One region of the Stenotrophomonas sp. 10N36 genome, then DNA from elsewhere that is predicted to be linked to it. Evidence: riboswitches for the same ligand, from Rfam matches in the RefSeq annotation. Region 1 holds a riboswitch; the other holds the start of a gene.
The links. A riboswitch is a leader RNA that binds a small molecule or an ion and turns the genes downstream of it on or off. The one in region 1 is predicted to bind glycine.

Region 1 (3,394 bases):
CATCACCCAGCCATCGGTGTTGCGCAATCCCCACACTTCTTCCCAGTCGGCCACGCGATTGACGAAATAGGCGTAGCGCTTCTCTGGCCGTGCACGCAGCACGGCGTCGACCTCGTGCGGCCCGAATCGATATCCCGCCTCACTGTCGCTGTGCGTGGTCGTCACTTCGCCGCCGCTTTCGGCTTGCTGTACCACAGCGCATTGACGATGACCCAGCGCTCGCCGAACCGGCCCATGTGGAAATAGTCCACGAACCACGGTGTTTCCAACCGCACCGAGGCGGCGTTGCCGGTAACGTCGAGCAGCGTGCAGCTGCGGTTCCACTGGTCCTTCGGGGTTTTCAACGCGCCCTGCCGGGTGAGCTCCACCAGTTCTTCCTTCGACATCCGGCGCAGGCCGAGGCGCTCATCCGGCGTGTCACCCAGGATCGCGCGCTTGGCCAGGTCCGGGTGCAGCGAACGCGCCACGCGGGCCGGGTCGCCTTCGAGCTGGCCGTCCACGTAGTCCAGGCAGGTGGCTTCGATCGCGGCACGCGTGGCGGGATCGATGGCGGGGGCGGCAGGTGTAGTAGCGCCGGCAAGGGCGAGCAACAGGGCAAGCGGGGTCATCGCAGGGTTTCCCTCGGGTAGGTGGCGCAGCTCATTCCTCGCCGAACAGCTCCAATTCGGTCAGGCCCAGCTGCATGTACATGAAGGCAGCCGCCTCGTCGCTCATCGGCTCACCCGTGCGAAGACCGTCCAGCCAGGCCGTGATCGCCGCATTGTGCGGGCTGACCGCATCGGCCATCGCCTTCTTCTTCGCCGGGCTCTCCCCCTCCTGCATCATCTCGCGGAGGACGTCGTCGCCGATGCCCCAGTATTCGGCCAGCGGCACCAGGCCACGAAGGTGGGCGGGCACCTTGGCCGGGTCGAGCGGCGTGCGCGCGGCCGCGATGGCATCGGGGGCGTAGGCGGCGCGGAAGGCGTCGGCCGGGGCAATGCCGCCATGACGCAGTGCGTTCACGGGCCTGGCCGCCGATGCGGGCGCGGCGATCACCACGCCGACCAGCAGCAGCGTGGGGAGCGACAGGAGCCACGTCGTGCGCGTCCCTGTCAGCGGCTTTCGTTGGAGATCGAACATCCTGGTTCCCTCCCGATGGTCGGCTGATTGTGGCCTACGCCGTGACGGCGAGCCAGCGTCACGCGCAGCCGTGTAGAGCCCGGCGCTACGGGGTGGCCTGCAGCCACGCCAGCTTGCGCGCCCGCGGCTGGCGCTTGAGCTGCCATTCGGCCTTGGAGGCGGTCGCCCGGTCTGGGTAGGCGCGCATGGCCAGCAGCTTCACCGGCGGATGGGCGCGGGTGTACTTGGCGCCCTTGCCGGCCAGATGGGCCTGGAAGCGGGCGTCCACGTCGTTGCTGATGCCGGCGTAATAACTGCCGTTGCGGCATTCCAGCAGGTACACGTACCAAGGGGCGGGTTCAGCGGGCATACCGGGATTATCCACCGGAGAGCGCCCGGCGGCTGCTAGAATCCGCCCCGGATGCAGGAGAGAGGTGCCACGCTGGCACCCGCCGAAGGCGCAGGCTCCCATAATCGCTCAGGCCGGTGGCTCGGAACGCCACCAACCATGCATCCAGCACGCCGATCTGGAGAGAGGTCTTCAATGACCCGCCGAAGGGGCACGTGGCCTTGGCCACCGAACTCTCAGGCAAAAGGACAGCGGGAGCGGCAACGGAATCCCACCCTCACGACAGTGCCCCGCGCTGGCGTGCGATGTGCGTGCTTCCGTCCCCGCCTGACGTGCCCGGAGCCTCCCCCATGCTGCTCTCCCTGATCTACCTCATCGCCATTTCCGCCGAAGCCATGACCGGCGCGCTGTCCGCCGGACGGCGGCGCATGGACCTGTTCGGCGTGGTCATTATCGCCTGCGTCACCGCGCTCGGCGGTGGTTCGCTGCGCGACATCGTGCTGGGCCACTACCCGCTGGGCTGGGTGAAGCACCCCGAGTACCTGGGCTTCACCATCTGCGCGGCGTTGATCGCCACCTGGGTGGCGCGCTGGATGCACCACTTCCGCCGCACCTTCCTGGTGCTGGATGGACTGGGGCTGATCTGCTTCACCCTGATCGGCTGCGCGGTGGCGCGCGATGCCGGCCACGCCGCGCCGATCGTGCTGATCTCGGGCATGTTGACCGGTGCCTTCGGCGGCGTGCTGCGCGACGTGCTGTGCAACGAGGTGCCGCTGATCTTCCAGAAGGAACTGTATGCGGTGATCACCCTGTTCACCGGCGCGGCCTACCTGGGCCTGCTGGAGCTGGGCGTGTCGATCAACGCGGCCACGCTGTGGTGCCTGGGCGGCGGCTTCCTGCTGCGTTTGCTGGCGATCCACTTCAAATGGGAAATGCCCAAGTTCGTCTACCGCGACGAGGTGCATTGAACGGAACGTTCAATGCACCGGTAGCACCCGACCGTTGGTCGGGTGGCATGACACACGTTCAATGCACCGGTAGCACCCGACCGTTGGTCGGGTGACGGCGCGTACCGACCAACGGTCGGTACCTACCGGCGGCATGCATGCGCCTTCCCGTGACCACGTTGGTCGGGTAGCGGCATGCATGCGCCCCCCGTGACCGCGTTGGTCGGATGACGCAATGCGCCCATCCACCCGGGCCCTGCCCCGCCCCATGACCAAGGGCATGTGAGTGCAGGCACCCACACGCGGTACCATGACGCCCCCGCCCCTCCCGGGTCGGTATCCAGCCACGCTGCGGCATTCGACCAGCGGCCCCGCCAGACAACCCCACTTCGCCTCGCCTGCCCCCACGGGCCGGTAAACCATGGACGCGTTCGCCGTGTGGCGCACGCGCAGGATGCCCCATGTCTGCCCCGCTCCCCTCGCGTTCCCGTCGTCTGTTCAAACCGCTGTTGGTCGTGGCCGTGCTGGCCGCCGCCGTGATCGCCTGGCGCGTGTTGTCGCCCGCGCCGGCCGCCGAAGCCGCACCCGCGAGCACCGCAACGCCGGTGCGCGTGGCCACCGTGGTGCGCGAAGACCTGGTGGTACGGCTGAAGGCGCTGGGCACGGTGACGCCGTTGCATACCGTGAGCCTGCGCAGCCGCGTGGAGGGCGAACTGCTGCGGCTGTCGTTCCGCGAGGGTGAACACGTCAAGGCCGGCGACCTGATCGCCGAGATCGATCCGCGCCCCTACCAGGTGGCGTTGGCGCGTGCGCTGGGCACCCAGCAACAGAACCTGGCCGAACTGGACAACGCGCAGACCCAGCTCAAGCGTTACAGCGAACTGCAGGCCAAGCACTTCGTGTCGGCCCAGGACCTGAGCGACCAACAGAGCAAGGTGCGCCAACTCCAGGGCCGGCGCCAGACCGACCAGGCCGCGGTGGATGAAGCCCGCCTGCAGTT
Region 2 (3,394 bases), on a different contig from region 1:
GCGGATGGATGTTGGCGAACTCCGGCCAGGTCACCGGAATCATCTCGGCGGTGGCGTTGAGCTTCATGGTGCAGCTGCCCAGCGGGATCATGGTGCGATCCATCGCCAGATCCTTGTCCGCCAGCGAACGCAGGTAACGCAGCAGTTCGTGCTCGCTGTGGTGGGTGTTGAACACCGGGTGGGTCAGGAACGCGCTGGTGCGCACCAGGCCGGCCGGCAGCGCGTCGGCGGTGCTGGCGTCCAGGGCATCCACATCCACCTGGGCGCCGAACAGCTGGCCCAGGGCCACGATGTCGTCGCGGGTGGTGGTTTCATCCAGGCTGATGCCGACCGCTTCGCTGTCGATCGCGCGCAGGTTGATGCGCGCCGCCGCGGCCTTGGCGTGGATCGCCTTGGCGTCGATGTCCTTGACGTGCAGGGTGTCGAAGAAGTGCTCGCCCACGTTGACGCCGGCAGCGCGCAGCGCATTGGCCAGGATCGCGGCCAGGCGGTGGGTGCGGCGGGCGATCCGGGTCAGGCCGTCCGGGCCGTGGTACACCGCGTACATCGAGGCCATCACCGCCAGCAGCACCTGGGCGGTGCAGATGTTGGAGGTGGCCTTCTCGCGGCGGATGTGCTGCTCGCGGGTCTGCAGGGTGAGGCGGTAGGCCGCGTTGCCCTGGGCGTCGACCGACACGCCGATCAGGCGGCCCGGCATCGAGCGCTTGTAGGCGTCGCGGCAGGCCATGAACGCGGCATGCGGGCCGCCGAAACCGAACGGCACGCCGAACCGCTGCGAGTTGCCGACCACGATGTCCGCGCCCCATTCGCCGGGCGCGGCGATCAGGGTCAGCGCCAGCAGGTCGGTGGCCACGGCGACCAGGCCGCCGCGCGCGTGCACGGCATCGGCCAGCGCCTTGTAGTCACCCACATGGCCGAAGGTGTCCGGGTACTGCAGCAGCACGCCGTAGGCTTCGGCTTCCATGGCTTCTGCCGGGGTGCCCACGCGCAGCACGATGCCCATCGGCTCGGCGCGCGTGCGCAGCAGTTCCAGCGTCTGCGGGTGCACCGCGTCGTGCACGAAGAAGGTGTCGGACTTGCTCTTGGCCGAACGCTTGGCCAGGGTCATCGCTTCGGCCGCGGCGGTGGCTTCGTCCAGCAGCGAGGCGTTGGCGATTTCCATGCCGGTCAGGTCGGCGCACAGGGTCTGGAAGTTGATCAGCGCTTCCATGCGGCCCTGCGAGATCTCGGCCTGGTACGGGGTGTAGGCGGTGTACCACGCCGGGTTTTCCAGCACGTTGCGCAGGATCACGTTCGGGGTGAGCGTGCCGTAGTAGCCCTGGCCGATGAAGGTGCGGAACACCTGGTTCTTGTCGGCGATGGCGCGGATCTTGGCCAGCGCCTGCACTTCGGTCAGCGACTCGGGCAGGTCCAGCGCCGCCGGCGACTTGATCCCGGCGGGCACGATCGCATCGGTGAGCGCGTCCAGTGAGGCGTGGCCGACCACGTCGAGCATCTGCGCGATTTCGGCGTCGTTGGGGCCAATGTGGCGTTCGACGAACGCGTGGCTGTGTTCAAGCTCGCGCAGGGAAGGGGTGTTCTGGGACATGGCTGGCATCTCGAAGAGTGGGCACGCACGTTCGGAAGGCTGCCGGGTCGGGGTGCATCGCAGACGCGCGCGAACCACCGGACCTTGCGGTCTTCCTGGGTGCCCCTCTGTCCTTTTGCCTGAGAGTTTAAAAGCGCGCATCTGCGTGCTTCGTGCCCCTTCGGCGCCGGCAGTGGCCGGTCTCTCCAGAGTTTTGATGCGGGTGGTATCGGGCCTGAGCGATTACGGGCGTTGCGCCTTCGGCAGCGGGTGCTTCAAAACAAAGCGCCGCTTCTCCCACCATGTAGCCCGGCGATTATAGCCCAGCGGCCTTGCCGGCTGCGGCCCTACCCGGGATGAATGGGGGACGCCAGACGCCCCGGAATGGGACCGTTGGCATGGTGCGGGGGCCGGCAAAGGCCTATCATGGCCGGATCCTCGTATTCATCTGGCGCCGCCCGTTCCGGGCTGGCGCCCGCCGTGCATTCGCGCATGGCCCAGACGGAAGACCGCATGACGCCCGCCTCGCCCTCGACCCGCCGCCTGGCCCTGCTGCTCGCAGGCCTGGCGATGTTCGGTCCGTTCTCGATCGACACCATTTTCCCGGCCTTCCTGCTGCTGGGGGAGCGCATGCAGGTGGACCAGGTCGCGGTGCAGCAGACCATCAGCGTGTACCTGCTGTTCTACGGCCTGATGAGCCTGGCGCACGGCCCGCTGTCGGATGCGTTCGGGCGCAAGCGGGTGATCATCGGCGGGCTGGTGCTGTTCATCGGCGCCTCGATCGGCTGCGCGCTGTCACGTGACATGACCACGCTGCTGGTGTTCCGCGCGCTGCAGGGCGTCACCGCCGGGGTCGGGGTGATCGTCGGCCGCGCCGTGATCCGCGACCTGTACCACGGGGCAGACGCGCAGCGCCTGATGAGCCAGGTGTCGATGATCTTCGGCGTGGCCCCGGCGATCGCGCCGATCATCGGCGGCTGGATCCTGCTGGGCGGGGGCGACTGGCCGCTGATCTTCTGGTTCCTGGTGCTGTTCGGGGTGGTGCTGTTGCTGGCCACCGGCAAGTGGCTGCCTGAAACCCACCCGGTGGAGGCACGCACGCCGTTGTCGATGCGCGAACTGCTGCGCAGCTACCTGCGCATGGGCTCCAACCCGCGCCTGTTGCGGCTGGCGGCGGCCGGCGCGTTCAACTTCTCCGGCATCTTCCTGTACATCGCCTCGGCCCCGGTATTTGTCATGCAGCACCTCAAGCTGGGCGAGGGCGGCTTTGCGTGGCTGTTCATCCCCACCATCGGCGGCATGACGATGGGCTCGTTCCTGTCCGGGCGCATGGCCGGGCGACTGACCGCGCAGCGCCAGATCGGCATCGGCTTCGGCCTGTGCGCGGTGTCGGCGGCGCTCAACCTGGGCTACGTGCTGGCGGTGCCGCAGATCATGCTGCCGTGGGCGGTGCTGCCGATCTTCCTGGGGGGCGTGGGCATGGCGCTGATCTTCCCGATCCTGGCGTTGGCGGTGCTGGACATGTACCCGCACCAGCGCGGGCTGGCCTCGTCGATGCAGATGTTCATCCAGCTGATGATCAACACCGTGGTGGCCGGCGTGGTCTCGCCGCTGCTCAGTGCCAAGCCGCTGCATCTTGCGCTGGGTTATGCGGGCTTCTTCGCCGTGGGGGCCAGTTTCTGGTATTGGGAACGCCACTGCGAGCAGCGCCGCGCGCTGTTGACGCCCATCGAATAAGCCGCGCGCACGCCACGGTTGCGTCGTGCGCAACCGTGGCGCCGCCGCCATTGCCAACCTGCGGTGGCGGCGTATTCTGTGTGCTCGCCA

Region 2: it holds a riboswitch for glycine, as region 1 does, so the genes downstream of both, gcvP (aminomethyl-transferring glycine dehydrogenase) here and AC1DCJ_RS05805 (trimeric intracellular cation channel family protein) in region 1, are expected to answer to the same signal.

What each region holds. Positions count from the first base shown of each region.
Region 1 is NZ_JBFTIS010000003.1:199,275-202,668, reverse strand. Features, by position in the region: gene AC1DCJ_RS05825 (DUF2750 domain-containing protein) at 1-165, opposite strand, end outside; gene AC1DCJ_RS05820 (nuclear transport factor 2 family protein) at 162-608, opposite strand; gene AC1DCJ_RS05815 (hypothetical protein) at 640-1,119, opposite strand; gene AC1DCJ_RS05810 (GIY-YIG nuclease family protein) at 1,205-1,468, opposite strand; glycine riboswitch at 1,513-1,607, shown strand; glycine riboswitch at 1,616-1,707, shown strand; gene AC1DCJ_RS05805 (trimeric intracellular cation channel family protein) at 1,798-2,415, shown strand; gene AC1DCJ_RS05800 (MdtA/MuxA family multidrug efflux RND transporter periplasmic adaptor subunit) at 2,856-3,394, shown strand, end outside.
Region 2 is NZ_JBFTIS010000013.1:79,496-82,889, forward strand. Features, by position in the region: gene gcvP (aminomethyl-transferring glycine dehydrogenase) at 1-1,597, opposite strand, end outside; glycine riboswitch at 1,686-1,787, opposite strand; gene AC1DCJ_RS13705 (multidrug effflux MFS transporter) at 2,081-3,304, shown strand.